DNA from 3 places in the Paenibacillus wynnii genome. Region 3 is predicted to be linked to each of the others. Evidence: riboswitches for the same ligand, from Rfam matches in the RefSeq annotation. Region 3 holds a riboswitch; each other region holds the start of a gene.

Region 1 (6,152 bases), on a different contig from region 3:
CGACGGCAACTCCGGTGGCAAGCACGCAACCTACGGATGCAGCGGCTGGTATTACAACTACACCTTCACCGGCGAACACACCCAAGGTTATAGAACCAGACATAATTATTAAATCCTCCAGTATACTTATGCCTGTGCTGCGTGTAATGGAAGTACTGGCTGTCATCGCTGCCGCAGGTTTTATTATTTTCCGATATGGAATATGGAGCAATATTTACAAAGTTGAGGTGCCGCCATTATTCTCAAAGCGAAATGAGAGAGTTCTTTACATTGCGGTATTCGTCCTATTCTTACTATCTGGAATTCTACAGGCAGGCCTACTTACTGATCAGCTTAGCGGACCGGGAACAGGTTCCTTCTGGACCTTATGGCAGAAGATTCTGACGGATACACTAGTCGGTGCTGCTTCCTGGCTCCGGCCTGCCGCTGCTGCAGTTCTGCTATTAACTACTCTGGGATCCCGGAGTCAGGGACGGTTAGCTTTTGTTATAAAATTATCTGCGATATTCGTCATCATCCTGCTGTTCCCTTTGACCGGGCATGCTTATGGGGCGGTGAGTGGCGTAACTTATGCGGTCCTCTCACAGGTCTTACACATTGGATCTGCTGCCGTTTGGTTTGGGGGATTAATCGGAATTCTGGCTGCTATTCAGAGCAGGAAGCAATCCGCATTGAGTTATGAGCAGCTAAACAGGCTGATAGTACGCTTTTCCGCTATAGCATTGCCATCTGTGATCGTAATAGCATTAAGCGGCGTTTTTCTTGCCTTGCTAAGACTCGGCAGCTGGAATGCTCTGTTGCATAGTGAATACGGGCGGATCATTCTGGCTAAGTCAGCGATCGTTCTATGCATATGGATCATTGCAGCTTACCACCGTCTGGTGTTACTGCCGCGTATGAAGAATATCCTGCAGATCAGCACCGCCGATAAGGAACAGGAGATTCCGAGGCGGTTTATTGTAAATGTTCGCACGGAGATAATATTGGCTGTCGCTGCATTTGTTCTGGCAGGTATGCTCTCTACGACTCCGCCACCTGAACAAGCTGTGGTTGCGGCCCCGGTCTATTGGCATGTTATGGGGGAGTCGGCCCATATGTCGATGAGAGTAAATTTTAAGGAGGACATAGGTCAAACTCTTCAACTGGATGTGTGGCTGCCAAGCGGAATGGGCGCTCCAAGCGGAGTGGACGTTCAACTCAGCCATTCCGGTGAGCAGGACATAACGTTAACTGTACCCTTCAGGTTTAGAACCGGGGGAACGGACCCTTACGGTTATGAGGGCTTTGACAAATATACGTATGGAGCAGCGGGCCGTTACTTTACCGAAAAGGGAGAATGGAAGGCTGTGATCACATTTACAGACTCCAAAGGAACTGTTCATAGCTATGAAAAAGTCATAACCTTGTAGGGCATCTCTAGGAATACCACAGCTTTTCTATAGACATATACGGAGATTATAGATATGATTATTGATATATTTTAAATTAAATAGTTTGTCGTAAAAGAGGTGCGGGTCCACAGCAGGGCCTGCTTAAAAGGGAAGTCCGGTATATTCCGGCGCGGTCCCGCCACTGTAAATGCGGAGCGACTCTATCTAACGCCACTGTTCAAGAAGAATGGGAAGGCAAAGAGAAGCGTTGATGCATGAGCCAGGAAACCTGCCTTTTTTGTTAAAGTTTCTATTCTTCGTGGGGTAAGAATAAGGAGCATACTTATAGGGAATTTGTGTCTTAAGCCATTGAGAGACGACCTCCTAACACAGTTGTTCTTCAGACCGCCCTTAAGGGGCGGTTTTTATGTTTTGTCCTTTATTCCCCAAAATACACACACAGAAAGAGGTTAATCATGAAGCGAATTTTATCATCCAAGTTCTTTTCGTTAGGCATGGCCTTATTAATGGTCATTTCAATTCTGGGTACATCTTTTGCTCCATCCGAAAAAGCTTATGCCGCAGAGCCGAGTAAGGCAGTTACGTCAGCTACTGTATCCGAAGCTACTTATGCTGTTACAGCGGCTATTTTGAAAAAGGGAATACAGTCTGACTGGCAAGCTATGGGATTGGTTCGGTCCGGCAATAAGCTTCCTGCAAGCTACCAAACCGCTCTTGAGAGTGAAGTGAAAACAAACAAAGGTACATATACCAACGTCACGGATTATGCACGCAGAGTGCTTGCCTCTACGGTGATCGGTATCGATGCTACGAATTTTGCGGGATATAATCTCGTAGAGAAGATTTACAATAATGAACGTATGATTAACCAAGGGATTAACGGTGTTATATATAGTCTCCTGGCGTTGGACTCTGGTCATTACAGTGTGCCTGCCAATGCTAAATGGACAACAGATAAACTTGTTAGCGAAATTTTATCCAAACAAAATGCAGATGGAGGCTTCACCCTATCAACGGGTGCAAGCGATCCGGATATAACGGCGATGACTTTAACGGCTTTGTCAGCTCATTTGGACAATCCTGCAGTAAAAACTGCCGGTGAGCGCGCAATTGCTTGGTTATCCCAAAAACAGCAATCCCACGGGGGTTACGGGGATAGCAGTGAAAGTGTCTCCCAAGTCATCATTGCTTTAACATCTAATAAAATTGACCCTACAGAACAGCGTTTCACGAAAGATGCGCATCATCTAATTGATAGATTGCTCAGCTTCCGTACGGCTGATGGAGGTTTTGCCCATACCCTTTCCGGGGAATACAACACTCTTGCTACGGCACAGGCTTTTCAGGCTTTGGTGGCCTACCAGCTGTATACAAAGGGTGAAGGTGGATTCTATAATTTCCCGCAGCCTGTGAAGCAGCCTCTTGCTGTATCGGCTATGGTTGTTATTGAAGGGCCGCAGGGCTTTATTGCCGAAGGCAATGTTCAATCCGCCAGTGCGCTTGATGCGCTCAAGAAGCTGACCACAGATAAGAAAATCGTTCTTGATTTAACGAGCAGCTCTTTCGGTGATTATGTATCCGGCATTCAAGGAACAAAAGCGGGTCTATATGGCGGCTACGACGGCTGGAATTATGCGGTGTCCCGCGGAGGCCAATGGATATTCCCGAGTGTAGGTATGGGGGATTTCATCCTTCAGGCAGCAGATCGTGTAGTTGTCTATTATGGCGGCAGCGAGACCCAGGTTGTAGGTGCGGTAACCGTTGCTCCAACTAAAGTGGCAGCTGGTAAATCATTTACGGTGAACGTGCAGAAATCCTCCCTGAATTGGGAGACCGGTAAAGTAGTTAACGTTCCAGCCAACGCTGTACAGGTCAAAGTGGGCGCAATAACCGTGACCACAGATACTTATGGAGCGGCGGTCTTCCCGACAGGAACGAACGGCGGAGTTCAAACCTTGACGGTTACGGGTTACAGCCCAGGCAAAGCCCCAAGCGTGGCACGATATACACAGCGCTTATTAGTATCTCCGGTATTCGCAGATCAGAAGAGCATTTCTTCATGGGCCACTACATCTGTTCAAAATGCCATTGAAAAAGGGATTATGGAAGGGATTGGCGGCAACGTCCTTACCTTTGCACCCAAAGAGAACATCACGCGGGCGCAGTTCGCAGCCTTGCTATTGAGATTAACGAATAACCTGCCGAACGGAGCAGCCTCAGAATCCCCGTTCAGCGACGTGAAGTCGGATGCATGGTATTATGGATACGTGCTGAAGGCCAAGGAACTGGGTATCCTTGAAGGCGTAACGGCTACAACCTTCAAGCCGAACGGAATCATTACCCGCCAAGACATGGCTGTCATGATTACCCGGGCATTCAAGCTGCAGGATTCAGCTTCAGCTTCAACGTTCAAGGATCGCAATTCAATCAGCAGCTACGCTTTGTCATCTGTAAATGTGGTGACGGAGAGCGGTTATATGACAGGCTTCAATGGAGCATTTGATCCATCGGGCGCTGTTACTAGAGAAATAGCTGCTGTCGTTGCAGTTAGACTTCTAGATATTAAATAAGTGTTGAATAAGTAAGCTATAGTTATATTTAACGGAACGGGGGAGTCTATGCAACCCTCGTTCCTTTCCCTTTTTAGGAGGCGTGATCTTAATGACCAAACAAGCGGTACGCCGTTTCTTACTTGTACTGTCTGTAATCCTTTTAGTGGGTATATTCGCTGCTGGATGTGCATCAGACAAACAAGTATCCTCGGAGCAAAATAAGGTTGAAAGCTCCCCGGGAATCGCATTACAGACTACAGCACCTGCCTCTGGAGATGCTGTAGCACCTTCACCGAGCTTTGAATCAGACTCGACTCCAACCGTAGAATCACCTGAGCCGGTGGCTGGCTCGGATCTAGCTTCGCAGGAGCCTCCTGCTTCTAGCGGCTCTCCAGTTTCAACACAGGCCCCAACAGCTCGAGAGGATATAACTGCGGCCCCATCTACCAAAGCTGGCGCTGTCAAGACGCCAGCCCCTGCCAAGGCCCCGGCAGTGGTGACGGATAACCCCTCGGCAACCGTTAGACCTGCTTCCAGTCCTTCCGCCGCTCCGGCCGGGAGTAACGAGAAAGCAAGTACGATTACCTTCTCAGTCACCGGGGATTCTGAATCCGGGGTTATTTTAGCCCCTTCTGTAGTTGAGGTGAAAGATGGAGATAGTGTTATGGATCTCTTGAAGCGGATTACCCGCAAGCATAAAATCCAGATGGAGTTCAAAGGCATCGGCTCGATGGCCTATGTTGAAGGCATCGATAACCTCTATGAGTATGACAAGGGGGCGGAGAGCGGTTGGATGTATCGTGTGAACGGAGTATTCCCTAACATAGGTGCGGCCGGCTATACCGTAAAACCCGGGGACCGTATTGAATGGCTGTACACGCTCGACCTGGGCAAGGATCTTGGAGCCAAGACGCCATGAGCAACGGCTTTGGGTCTGTACATCCGTCGGTCGCATTGCTGTATTACGTAGGGTTGCTGCTGTTTGCAACCCTTTTGTTTCATCCTCTGTTTCTCCTAACGGAGATTGCAGCTGTGCTGAGCTTGCTTCTTTTACAGGGACAGGGACGTCATCTACTGCGCGGTCTGCCTTTTTATCTGCTTATGGCAGGATCGGTGGTTCTATGGAATCCTTTATTTTCACACAGGGGCTCCCATATTTTGTTCTATATGTTCGACCAGCCGATTACTCTCGAAGCTATTCTATACGGTCTGATGATGATGCTCGTGTTATTGACTATAATGTTCGTCTTTATATCCTATAACTTTACGCTGACTACAGACAAATTCATGTATTTGTTTGGAACTGTAGCTCCGAAAAGCGCACTGCTAATTCTCATGACTATCCGTTTTGTACCCTTGTTTCAAAGGCGGCTGGGTCAGATTACATTAATTCAAAGCTCCAGGGGCATTACCGTTAGTTCGGGGAAATTGCGCAAAAGAATGTCGGATGGCATGACGCTGCTGAAGGTACTGTTAACCTGGTCGCTGGAGGAAGCGCTGCAAACGGCCGACTCCATGAAGGCGCGGGGCTACGGCATACGTAAACGCAGCACCTACGGTGTTTTTAAGCTGGATCGCCGGGATCTTATAACCTTGATTGGTTTAGCTGGCAGCGGCATGGTCACATTGATTTTTAGTATGCAGGGATATGGAATGGTAGAAATTTATCCCCGTTTAAAAGCTCCGGTCTATACGGTAGAAGATGCTGTGATGTACTGCAGCTTCTGTATGTTCTTATTGATTCCCGTAGGGCTGGAAATAAAGGAGAAGTGGTTATGGAGATCATTCGAGCGGAGGGACTTTCCTTCAACTATCCCGATCAAGAAAGGGCCTCATTACATGACCTCTCGTTCACGGTAAACGAAGGTGAATTTGTGGTGCTCTGCGGTCCCTCTGGATGCGGAAAAACCACTCTCTTACGCCATCTGAAACGAGAGCTGAAACCGGTTGGAACCTGCGAAGGTGCGATTTGGTATAAAGGTCAGCCCATGGATGAACTTACAGCGCAGACAGCCGCTGAGGACATAGGCATGGTATTCCAGAATCCTGAAGCGCAGATTGTTATGGATACGGTATGGCATGAGCTGGCCTTCTCGATGGAGAATATGGGTTACTCTCCAACCGTTATGAGGAGCAGATTGGCGGAAATCGCAGGATTGTTCGGGCTGGAGCCCTTATTATACAAGCCGGTGCATGAACTGTCCGGTGG
Region 2 (6,152 bases), on a different contig from region 3:
ACTGTACACCGCGAAGCAGTGTTTCTTTGCTAAGCTGATCCAGATCCTTCAAAATTCGGTCGGCATAGACGGAGAGACGGATTTCATCAAAGGCCAGATGGCGGTTATCCGGTTTTACTACGAGTTGTGGCATTGTTTTCAACTTCCCTTCTAGAATAGAATGAATTTTCAATATCAAAAATTGATGTATTAAAGCGCAGAAGGCTGCCAAAGAACAACCTCAGGACCGGTTAAACTAGCGGCAACGTCAATAATTCGCTGATTGGTGCTTCCCCGATAGGGAAGGGTAGTATCTTTTAAATCCTCCACAAAACGTCCGTCGATGAGTACCTGACACTGCTGTAGCAGTTGGTATTCAGGAGATCCGGGAATAGCTGTAATTTCCTCATAGGTGTATCCGCTGTAAATCCAAACAGGGAAGCCTGGAAGTGTGGACCGAAGTTCATTGATGAACCCCGCAGCCTCACCAGCTGAAAAGAAAGGATCGCCGCCCGCCAGCGTCAAACCGTCAAGCAGTGGATTTGCGGCAATCTCCCCAATGATTTCTTGCTGACGTTCAGGGGTAAATACATCGCCAAAGTTAAAATTCCACGTCTCGGGATTGAAGCAGCCCGGGCAACGGTGACGGCAGCCGCTGAGGAAGATGACGGCACGCATGCCATCTCCCTCATTAATGGACTCCGGATAATAGCCGCAAATATTCATAGATGCTTAATCCGATCCCTAACTTCTGCCTGCTTGGCGGCATTGAAGCGGGTTTGGTAATCACCGGTCAAATAACCGGTTACCCGGCGCAGCCGACGGATGTGTACTTCACTCTCATGCGTATGGCAGGAAGGACAGTTTGTACCGATTACACCTTCATATCCGCATCCTGAACAGCGGTCTATCGGGTGATTAATGCTGAAGTAGCTAACTTTTTGCTCAAGAGCATATTTGATAATTTTGACAAAAGCGGACGGGTTGCTGCGGGCATTGCCGTTTAACTCGACATAAGAGATCGCGCCTGCGTTGCAGAGCTCGTGGAAAGGAGCTTCCAGACTGATTTTTTGGGCAGCGCCCAAGTTGTAATAGACAGGGATATGAAAAGAATTTGTATAGTATTCCCGCTCAGTGATGCCCGGGATAGCTCCTAGACTTTTACGGTCAATCTTCGTGAATTTACCCGACAAGCCTTCCGCCGGCGTAGCGAACAAGGTGATGTTGAGGTTCAGTTCATCACTCTTGCGGTCGCAATATTCGCGCATATGACGCACGATAGCCACTGCTTTGGCATGAACATCCATATCCTCGCCATGGTGTTTGCCATACATCGCCTTCATGCACTCAGCCATCCCAATGAAACCCAGGGACAGACTGCCGTGCTTCAGAAGCTCGCCTACACTTTCCTCGGGATGCAGCTGTTCGCCGCCCTCCCAGACACCTTCACGCATCATGAAATCAGAGGCTTTGGCTTTCTGGGCCGATTGAATACGGAAACGGTGCAGGAGCCCCTCTAAAGCGATATCCATATAATGAGTAAGATCATCATAGAAGCCTTCTTCATTAGCCGCTGTGCGGCGGCCTGTTGCTATGCCGTAGTCCAAACCGAGCCGGACCAGGTTCAATGTATTGAAAGACAGATTGCCTTTGCCGGAGCAGTGATCACGGCCGAAGCGGTCACCCAGCACGCGGGTGCGGCAGCCCATGGTAGCAAACTCTGTATCGGGATTCGTCGGATCATAATACTGTATATTGAGCGGTGCATCCAGATTAGCGAAGTTAGGATACAATCTGCGGGCGGAGCACTCGGCAGCCTTCAAGAACAGGTCATAGTTGGGATCGCCCTGCTGCTGGTTCACACCCTGTTTGCATTTGAAGATCTGAATCGGGAACACCGGCGTTTCGCCGCTTCCGAGTCCGTTCATAGTAGCTGTCAGCAAAGAGCTGATGACAAGCTGACCTTCAGGAGAAGTGCAGGTTCCGTAGTTGATGCTGGTAAAAGGGATTTGTCCGCCGGATCGGCTGGACATCGTATTTAGGTTATGTATCATACTTTCAGCAGCCTGCAGCGTTTCGCTCTCCGTTTCCTTCAACGCATAGCGGAAGGCTCTTGGGTATTGGTCAGCAAGATCTGTGCGGCTCATCGTAATTTCACCGAGATGCTCGCTAGCTTGTCCTTCTTCGAAGTATCCGAGACCCTTGCGGAACAGCTTGGCAAAGGATTTGGTTACATAAGGGGCCAGATCATAATCTATTTTATTCGCGGATACACCGCCGTATTGGGCATTTTGCTGGGATTGAAAAATAATCGCCACCAGTGACATTGCTGTCATGATGGAATTCGGAGGACGGACGCTGCCGTTGCCGGTATTGAAACCTTCGCGCAGAAGTCTTTCGAACGGAATGAATATACAATTGGTTGTCCCAATGGCATATTGATCCAGATCGTGGACATATACTACGTTATCCTCAATGGCTTGGACCAGTTGTGGAGGCATGGTGAAGTTGCGGGCATACCACTTAGAGTACTCACTGCCGAATTTGCTCATTTTACCGGAAAAGCTTTCCCCGTTCAAATTGGCATTCTCGCGCAGCAGATCCAGGTCCAGACTCTCGATAATATCCCGTCCCAGACTAATTACTTCCTCCAGCATAATTCCCTTAGTCTCGTTCACAGCGTTGTATCGCTTCTCCAGCAACGTCATTGTACCGTTCTCCTCTCGATATTAAAAAAGCATTTCCTGCCGGATGGCAGAAAATGCCCGTATGCGTAACGTAACTATCCACCTTGGATATTTACAGAGTCTATTATGTAAGACGCATGCGGACACCGTCCCTGTTCATCGCAGGTTAGTTGTTAATGGTGTCGTCGAGACAGGCAGGTCTCCTGGCTTCCGGTTTTTCTCCCTAGCTCCTTCCCGAAGGACAGTTTGTCGCCCTCAGTGGCTCATGCTGGAGATCGTCCGCGACACTAACTTGTACAAGTCACGGGCATCCGGTTAACAGTGGCGGGACCGCAGCGGAATCTAACCGCACTTCCCTATTAAGCTTGAATCCGATAGGACATATAGACCCAAAATAAGCTGTGAAACTTATCATTTATCTATAGGTCAACAAAGGGTCAAAGCGCCTGTCTCCACTATATTTTGTTGTCGTTACATAAAAATAACCCAAGATGTTGTGTTTGTAAACATTTTTTTAGCAAACCCATACTGGGGGCGGCTTCCTAACAAGTACTCCACAAACCATCCACAGCTAGTCCACAGGTAATCCACAATTGATCCACAAATATGCCGTAAATGATTCATAAATCATCCTCAAATATGCCGCAAATCGTCCATAATTAGGGTGAGCGTGGTACTGGAATTTAGCCTTAGAGGTAATCCAATGTATATGTAGAGGAAATTATAACGGACCTAAGTTTGTGAGACGAGGGTGTAGTTGCTACAATAGAAGGAAGATAGATATGAAGAATGTATAGGACTCTTATAAACGTTAAGGAGGTATTCCGGTGGCTATTGCTGAAGTGTCGGTCATTCCGATTGGAACAGGCAGTACAAGCCTCAGCAGCTATGTTGCGGATATGCAGCGTGTGCTGGAGACAGTAGAAGGTGTAACCTACGAGCTTACTTCCATGGGAACGATTATCGAAGGCCCGTTGGGGCGGATTCTCGCAGCAGTAGAGGCGCTGCATGAGTCTCCATTCACAGGTGGTGCGCAGCGTGTATCGACATCTGTTAAAATTGACGACCGCCGCGATACAACCTCTACCAGCCGTGGGAAGATTGAATCTGTGGAACGTAAGCTGCTAGGAAATTAGAATACTTCAGTCACAAATCCAACTATTAGGAGTGGGACTTTCATGGCGACAAAAGTACAACAGGTAGGCATTCAAATGTATACCCTGCGGGATCAGACTGAACAAGACTTTCTAGGTACCTTGCGCAAGGTGGCGGATATCGGCTATGAGGCGGTGGAATTTGCCGGTTACTTCGGCGTTACTGCCAAGGAGTTGCGTGAAACTCTTGATGATCTTGGACTGGCTGCTCCGTCTGCACACGTTGGTCTTGATTTCAGCAGTCTGGATAATATGCAAACGGCATTGTCCCGAGAAATTGAGTATGCTCAAGAGCTTGGACTTCAATATATAATCACACCGGGATCTCCTGTACCGGCCAACCCTTCCTTAGAGGATGTAATTTCACTGATTCCCTTTTTTGAAAAGGCTTCCGAGATGGTTCGTGCAGCAGGTATGAAATATGGTTATCACAACCATGACTTTGAATTTAAAAAAGTTAACGGGCAAGCCATTATCGACCTTTGGCTGGAGAAAATTCCTGCTGAACATATGATAGCTGAGTTTGATCTGGGCTGGGTGTATGTGGGCGGCGCAAATCCGGTGGATTATGTGTCCCGATATGCAGGCCGTGTGCCGCTCGTCCATATCAAGGATTTCGATATCGCTCACAACGAAACCGACCTGGGCATGGGGCAAGTCGATTTCAGTAGAATCTTCGACATTGCCGATCAAGCGGGAATTCTCTACTATATCGTAGAACAGGAAACGTACGCCTCCTCTTCACTGGAGAGCGCCAAGCAGTCTCTGGACTATTTCCGAAAGTTGAATTTGATATAGGACAAGGAGATTATGCAGGATGCTCTGTTTAACAATACGGCAGCCCTGGGCGACGCTAATTGCGCTTGGGGAGAAAGAATTCGAGACGCGTTCATGGAGAACGAACCATCGAGGAGAGCTGGCCATTCATGCCGGCAAAAAAATCGATAAAGCGATCTGCAGGCAGGAGCCTTTCAAATCTGTGCTATTGAAACATGGCTATACAGAGGATAATCTGCCAGTGGGAGTCATTATAGCCAAAGGTTTGCTGGAAGACTGTTATGAGATCACACATGATGGGAACGGCAAGGGCTGGGTCAGTGGGAATGAATACGCCTTTGGAGATTATACCGAAGGGCGTTTTGCTTGGAAGCTTGCGGATATCACACCTTTAATCCAACCTATTTCGGCCAAGGGGAAATTGAGTTTGTGGGAATATCCATCAGTTAGTAACGATCAAGAAGCCTGATTTCCTTTTCGCACTATCTTAAAATCAGAGGTTTACTTTAATAGTGATCGCAAGAACTCTCCGAACTCGTAGCGGCTTGTTCACAATCGTCAACCGCTAGTTTTGGTTTAATGTAATTTGTATCGATCAGGTAATTTTCAGGTTGGGGGTTTATATTGGAATACCAAACACCCACCCCCTAGTGTTTTGTGGTATATGATCCGGGTCTTGCCTACTACCAAAGGCAAGGCCTATTTTTTTTCTAAAGACATTATAGGAACTGAAAGTAAGTAACGAGAGATTTCGAGAGTTCTGTACGGGTAAATCTGCACTCCCTCAGTAAAAATATTGGGTAGTGTGGATAGATATTAATTTAATGGAATAAAATCCCGATAAAGAAATAGAGCAGTTAATTAATCAGTTTAAACTCAACAGCCTTTCGTGCAAACGCTTGCAAAAAAACAGGTATAGTCAATCTTGACTACCGGAAAACCGGTGAAGGCACGAATAGGCTATGCACCGCAGTATTAGAAATTTGATATCGGCAGCCCTATCCGGGTCAATGGTTAACGCCAACAATCAACCAAAGGAGTTGAGCGAATGGGTGACGAATGGATTGAAATCCCGGAGTCCGTAGAAATAAACGACATAACTGTGGTGTTTATTGAGAATTTTCGGATAAGGAAGGAATTTAGAGGTTATGTAGTGCTGGACTGGCAGCGTAAATTTGAGGAAGCAGATCTGAACAGTCTCCCTGCTCTTTTGCTTGCTTCGGATAGTTTGGAAAAAGATTATTTGATCCGAAAGTATGAAGTCATTCTGGGAACGGCGGAGGATTTATGGTAACGATTAGGTTCGCAAGGCATTACCGGGCTGTTCATATTACCAATGAAATTGGAGGATATATTATCGGAGGCATAGCCTCGTTTATGAACCAGCTCTATGAAGGGCGGGAAGAAGACACCGGTTTTATTCATATGTATGACCCGGCGGCTATTCCTGATCTGGCGGCGGAACTGTATCCGGGAGATAGGGATCTGGCCGCGATTCCTCTGACAGAGACCGACAGGCTGGCTTCATTGTCTTTCGATGCAGCCGTCATTCATT
Region 3 (6,152 bases):
CGTATGGATTTGTGTAGTATCTTTAACGTGATTAGTGGAAATACGAAACGCCTTTACTGCCCAGTCCAAATAGTTTTGATGGTCCCTGGTTTTAAGGGGAAGTCCTTCACGAATTGCCGGTTCATCCACTTGAATCATCTCTATACCCGCATTTTCAAGCACTTGAACTTCTTGGCGCAGTGCCAATGCAATCTGATTCGCTACTTCTTCACGGCTTAGATCATCTCGAACGAATGACCAATTCAGGATGGTAACAGGTCCTGTGAGCATACCTTTAACCGGCAGCTTCGTTAGCGATTGAGCATATACGCTTTCTTTTACCGTCATAGGCTCAATAAAAGCAACGTCGGCATAAATCACAGGGGGCTTTACACAACGGGAACCGTACGATTGAACCCAACCATTTCGGGTGAACAGATATCCGCCCAGTTTTTCCCCGAAGAACTCCACCATATCCGTCCGCTCAAATTCCCCATGGACCAATACATCCAGACCCAGCTTCTCTTGGAAGGCAATTGCAGCCTCAATCTGTTCGCGAATAAATAAGTCATAGCGATCCTGCTTCCATACACCCTTGCGCCATTTCAAACGGGCTTGTCTTACCTCTGGCGTTTGCGGGAAACTACCGATAGTTGTAGTTGGAAGCAACGGCAGCTGCCATTTCTGCTGCTGGATGTGTACTCTTTCTGCAAAAGGAACCGTACGTCTGTCCGGAAGATCCTTCAGACCGCGGACCTGCTCTGCTACATCCTGGAGTCCACGTTCCGGCAAGGCTCGGAAAGCAGCAAGGGCATCACGGCTGGCTTGAAGTGCCGTGGCAACCGACTCCACCTGATCATTCACAATCGCTGCTCCAATAAGGCTTAATTCTGCCAACTTCTCGTTAGCAAAAGCCAACGCCTGTTTTACAACTCCCTTCAGCTTATCCTCTCCCTGAACGGTAACAGGAACATGAAGCAGACTGCTGGAAGGCTGTAATATTAATTGATCAAGGCCCACAAAAGCCGTTAGCTTCTCAATCAGCTGAAGCTTGGCGTCCAGATCAGAGCGCCAGATGTTACGACCATCGATAATGCCCGCGCCTAACCATTTGTCTTTAGGCCAGCCGAGAAGGCTGATCGACTCTAAATTTCCCCCTCCGTCATGCACAAAGTCCAGACCGAGACCGGCAACCGGCAGTTGAAGCAATTCATGCAGCGGCTCGGCCGCTTCGAAATACGTCTGCAGCATAATCTTCAATCCCGGTACAGCGTCTGCAATCGATTGGTAAAGGTGCTTCAGCAGGACGATATCTCCAGAAGTCAGTCCAGTAACTATCGCGGGTTCATCCACTTGCACCCACTCTACCCCTTCCTCTTCCAGTTCTTTCAGGAGCTGAATGTAGACAGGCAGGAAGCGATCGGCAATCTCAGCTAACTTCGAGGACGGAAAGCCTTTAGAAAGCTTCAAAAAGGTGTAAAGTCCCACAATGACCGGCTTGCCTTCAATGCCTGCTTGAGATTTAGCGAAGCGATAAGCGGCTAGAGGTTTGTTCTCCGTTAATTGCGGCTGCTGTTCACCAATCTCAGGCACAATGTAATGGTAATTGGTGTTGAACCATTTTGTCATTTCACAAGCCGTTGCACTCTCATTTCCGCGGGCCATTGCGAAATATAGATCAAGATCAACTGCTCCACCCGTATAGTCATACCGATCTGGTATGATGCCGAACATTACAGCTGTATCTAACATATGGTCATAGAAAGTAAAATCATTTACCGGAATTAGTTCAATCCCGGCTTCCTGTTGGGTCCGTAAGTGACCAAGCTGTATAGAAGCCATTTCAGCCCGAAAACTTTCCTCACTAATACTGCGGGACCAGAAAGCCTCAAGCGCCTGCTTCCATTCCCGATTTTTGCCGATTCTTGGATAACCGAGATTGCTTAATTTAACTTTATGCGTCATATGTAGCGCTCCTTTTATACCTATTTGTAAATCAAAATACCGGAAATTCAATGTTCATAACCTCAACCCAAGAAACAAAAAGGGCGTCTTTCCCTAAAAAAGCTTAAGGGAAAGACGCCCATGATATTCTGATGAATAGCGTCTAACACCTCCCTATCTCCCGTAGGTAAAGCAGTGCTGTCGAAACAGGCAGGTCTCCTGGCTATCGGCGTCAACATCCTTAAGCAGTCTTCCCGGCAGTAGTAATCTGCCAGTGACAATCGTTGCTAAGAACTCTTCCGTTACAGTGGCGGGACCGCGTCGGCTTTACACCGAACTTCCCTATTAAGCTAACCGGAACTACTAATCTTCCGGCAAGCACCTGTTTCCGTTATTAAATTTTACTTCGGGTTATCAATCTAAGGTTTATGTTACTTTAAAACCAAGTAATCCGCAATAGATTATATGGAATACCTATTATAATAAATATTTATATATTAAATATTATGAACTTAAGAATTTCTATAGTGGTGACACTCGTAACTGCGGTGAATGTTTGGACTTCCGGCCGCGGTTGATATCCGGATACAAAGGCGGACGCATACGCTCCTACAGTTCCAAAATTCCCCTTCGTTACTTCTGCCTTTTTATTAGGTTCTATACATATTAGACATTTTTAAAAAATCACCAGATATAAGACCCCGGCAAGCACAATTCGGTATATGGCGAAAGGAAGCAGCTTAATTTTATTAATTAGCTTCAGGAAAAAGCGCATCGACAGTAGCGCGAACAAAAAAGCACTGATAAACCCGGCGATAAAGAAAGGTAAAGCGTCCACCGTAAAGTACTGCCAGTTCTTGATCAAGGAAATCAAGCTTGCTCCTGCCATAATCGGAACGGCCATGATAAAGGTGAAATCTGCAGCGGCGCGATGACTCATTCCCAGCAGGACACCTCCGGATATGGTAGATCCCGAGCGCGAGAAGCCAGGCCACAGCGAGAAGCATTGGATAAAGCCCACGGTTAACGCCTGTCTATAAGTAATTTGATCAACACTTTGTACCGTTACCTTCTTCGGTGCGAACAAATCTGCGGCAATCATGAACAGAGCCCCTATGACAAGACCAATGAGTACGGTTGAGGTAGAAAATAAATGCTCATCTATGTAGTCCTCGAATAGTAAACCCAGCAAACCTGCGGGTATTAATCCAACAATTACCTGTGTTAGCTTTAGTCGACCCATAGTCTCTACAGAGGGTTGTCCCTCAGCTTCTACTTGCAGTTGCTTACGACTGAAACGTTTCAAGCCAAGCAAATCAATAAATCGATTCCGAAAAATAATTACCACCGCCAAAATGGATCCAAGCTGAATCACTACTTTGAAGGTATTGGCTGTGTATTTTCCGAGAAAATCCTGTGACTTCAGCCACATGTCATCCACAATAATCATATGACCCGTGGAGGATACCGGAGCAAATTCAGTTAATCCTTCGACAATGCCTAGAATAATTGCTTTTATAATCGTTAGCAGTTCCATACCCTTCCCCCCTAGGTTATAAATTTTCATCATTAATATATGTAAACTTATGCGGCTATTTCTGAAACTTGCACTTAACTTACATTTTTTCACGCTAAAAAAGCCGCCCACCGATACTCCGGTGCAACGGCTTCGACAATAACGATTTACTTATCTGCCATCCAGCAGATTACCTAAGCCTCCAAGAATACTGCCTTCCTCTTTCCTGCCCGAACTACCGGCAGCTGACAGAATACGATCGGCCATCCGGCTAAACGGCAGGGATTGTACCCAGACCTTGCCCGGTCCGCGCAGCGTTGCGAAGAATAACCCCTCACCGCCGAATACCGCTGTCTTTATTCCTTTTACCATTTCGATGTTATAGTCTACGGATGAGGTCATGGCTACAAGACAGCCCGTATCCAGCTTAATGGTCTCTCCGGGCTGCAGTGTTCTTTCCAGAACATAACCGCCGGAATGCACGAAGGAAAGGCCGTCACCCTCCAGCTTCTGCATGATAAAGCCCTCGCCACCGAAGAACCCTGCGCCCAGCTTGCGCTGGAATTCGATTCCGATGGAGACACCTTTAGCTGCACAAAGGAAGGAATCCTTTTGACAGATTATTTTACCGCCGTATTGCTGCAGATCAAGCGGAATGATTTTGCCGGGATACGGTGCTGCAAAGGTTACAGCTTTACGTCCGTAAGACCCTGCATGTGTGAACACAGTCATGAACAGGCTTTCTCCTGTAAGCAGCCGCTTACCCGCACCCATCAGCTTGCCCATCAACCCACCTCCGCGTGAAGCCCCGCTGCCATCCCCAAAGATCGTCTCCATCGTAATCTCCGGGTCCATCATCATGAAACTCCCTGCTTCAGCTATCACACTCTCACCGGGATCCAGCTGTACCTCCACACATTGTATTTCTTCACCCATAATCACATAATCAATTTCGTGAGCACTCATATCCGGGCATCCTCCTTCGTCTTGACAATCTTTGTCTGAAAATATATACGCTTAGATTAATCTATGGTTTCACTGATCGCGAAGGTAGAGAATTCTCACAAAAAAAGGCCAGCCAAATTTCGGCTGACCTTAATGTAGAACATCCCTGGTTAAGGGTAATTGACTGATTGTTGATATCACTTCACATTACTGTACTTCCTGCGGCTTGCCCAGCACGGGCTGAATCTTCGGCATCTTCTGCAGTTTTGGTCTGCCTAGAGAGGTTGTAAACGTAATGACATAGCCAGCAACAACGACTGCCATTCCGGTATACAATGTTTCTTTCAGAGGCATATAAAAAAGCGATAATGCCAGAACGATTACATCCATCAGAATAAATACGGTTCCTACCTTGATTCCCTTCCATTCACTGATCAGCAGTGACAAAATATCGTCTCCGCCGCTCGCTCCGCCTCCGCGGAGTACCATTCCTGCTCCTAGACCAGTAAGTACACCAGACAACAGTGCCGCAACCGGCAAATTGTTCTGCAAATGAATGACCCATCCGGAATACCGTTCCATCAGTCCGTAGAAGATAGTAAAGGCCCCTACTGAAACAAATGTATTACATACGAACGTTTTCCCTTTGAAGAACCAAGCAATTAGGAGTACTGGAATGTCTAAAATCAGGATCGAAAGTGAAGGGGAAATCCCTAACACATATTTGCCGAGCAGGGACAAACCAACGAATCCGCCCTCGGTCAAATGGTTTTGATAATTAATGTGATAATAAGTAAATGCAAGCAGCAATGTTCCGGACAAAATGACTGACATTCGGAGCAGTAAATTTATTACTCCATTGTTGTGTTTCCTCATACAGGTCTCCCCTTATCGTATATGGCGGCTAGACGTCCCACCAACCTCTACGACGGGGTATACCAGAGGCGTTGCTCCTTCGCATACAATACTCCTTCCCTCGCAGAGGCGGTTTCGTCAATTAACGGTTCGCACCTTCTACAGGGAAGCTAAGTATAAGATAGATCATAACGTTTCCAAATCGTCCTTTGGGGAATCGTCCTTCGGGGACACATGGTATCCTGATCCTTTCTGTAATTTGATAAGTTCTGATTAGATTATACCACGGAGACAGCTTTCTCAAAACACCCATCTTCAGAAAAGATCGTATTAATCCGTATTCCGTAGCAAACGGTTGACGGTTTCACGCCGGACACCGATTAATTGTCCAATCTCTTCCTGTGTCAGGAGATCCGTCAACATGGCCCCATGAGTATACTCATTAAGCCAACGGGTCAGCAGTCCCAGTCGTTCACCCGGTGTTCCCACTGTCAGGTGGTCGAGTCGAGTCTGCATGAACCGCACCTTCTCCTGAAGCAGCATCGCAATTTCCAATGCTTTACCCGGTTCCTCTCGTAGCTGCCGATACCATTCCGCAGCCGGAATAATCTCCACCTCGCTTCTCATTAGCGCTATAGCTGTACCATGAGCTTCCTTTGGTGAAATGAGTGAATGATGGGGAACCGTCTCGCCGGGATACAGAATATTAAACAGAACCATATTCCCGTTCTCATGAAGTCTTGTTACCTTGAACAGGCCGCTCTTGACCTGATACAACGTCTGACAGCTGTCGCCTTGCCGGAACAAGAACTCTCCCTTGTGCAGTATCATCTCGCCTACTCCTTTACCCATGTGAATTATTTATATTACGAATTATACAAAAATAAACCCACAAAAGGGAGTTAATCTGTTA

Evidence for each region. Region 3 has a riboswitch for cobalamin ahead of metE (5-methyltetrahydropteroyltriglutamate--homocysteine S-methyltransferase). Riboswitches for the same ligand answer to the same signal wherever they lie in the genome.
Region 1: linked by a shared signal. The riboswitch ahead of PWYN_RS27915 (S-layer homology domain-containing protein) and the one ahead of metE (5-methyltetrahydropteroyltriglutamate--homocysteine S-methyltransferase) in region 3 are both predicted to bind cobalamin.
Region 2: linked by a shared signal. The riboswitch ahead of PWYN_RS09425 (anaerobic ribonucleoside triphosphate reductase) and the one ahead of metE (5-methyltetrahydropteroyltriglutamate--homocysteine S-methyltransferase) in region 3 are both predicted to bind cobalamin.

The regions. Positions count from the first base shown of each region.
Region 1 is NZ_JQCR01000002.1:1,084,306-1,090,457, reverse strand. Features, by position in the region: gene PWYN_RS07490 (copper resistance CopC/CopD family protein) at 1-1,409, shown strand, start outside; cobalamin riboswitch at 1,490-1,681, shown strand; gene PWYN_RS27915 (S-layer homology domain-containing protein) at 1,847-3,961, shown strand; gene PWYN_RS27910 (DUF4430 domain-containing protein) at 4,053-4,862, shown strand; gene PWYN_RS07475 (energy-coupling factor transporter transmembrane component T) at 4,811-5,803, shown strand; gene PWYN_RS07470 (ABC transporter ATP-binding protein) at 5,719-6,152, shown strand, end outside.
Region 2 is NZ_JQCR01000002.1:1,523,797-1,529,948, reverse strand. Features, by position in the region: gene PWYN_RS09435 (ribonucleoside-diphosphate reductase subunit alpha) at 1-133, opposite strand, end outside; gene nrdG (anaerobic ribonucleoside-triphosphate reductase activating protein) at 190-705, opposite strand; gene PWYN_RS09425 (anaerobic ribonucleoside triphosphate reductase) at 702-2,636, opposite strand; cobalamin riboswitch at 2,843-3,064, opposite strand; gene PWYN_RS09420 (MTH1187 family thiamine-binding protein) at 3,494-3,802, shown strand; gene PWYN_RS09415 (sugar phosphate isomerase/epimerase family protein) at 3,845-4,618, shown strand; gene PWYN_RS09410 (ASCH domain-containing protein) at 4,638-5,066, shown strand; gene PWYN_RS09405 (hypothetical protein) at 5,646-5,891, shown strand; gene PWYN_RS09400 (glycosyltransferase family 4 protein) at 5,885-6,152, shown strand, end outside.
Region 3 is NZ_JQCR01000003.1:2,109,897-2,116,048, forward strand. Features, by position in the region: gene metE (5-methyltetrahydropteroyltriglutamate--homocysteine S-methyltransferase) at 1-1,944, opposite strand, end outside; cobalamin riboswitch at 2,116-2,324, opposite strand; gene PWYN_RS25240 (undecaprenyl-diphosphate phosphatase) at 2,600-3,460, opposite strand; gene PWYN_RS25245 (TIGR00266 family protein) at 3,611-4,405, opposite strand; gene PWYN_RS25250 (YitT family protein) at 4,592-5,260, opposite strand; gene PWYN_RS25255 (Crp/Fnr family transcriptional regulator) at 5,570-6,070, opposite strand.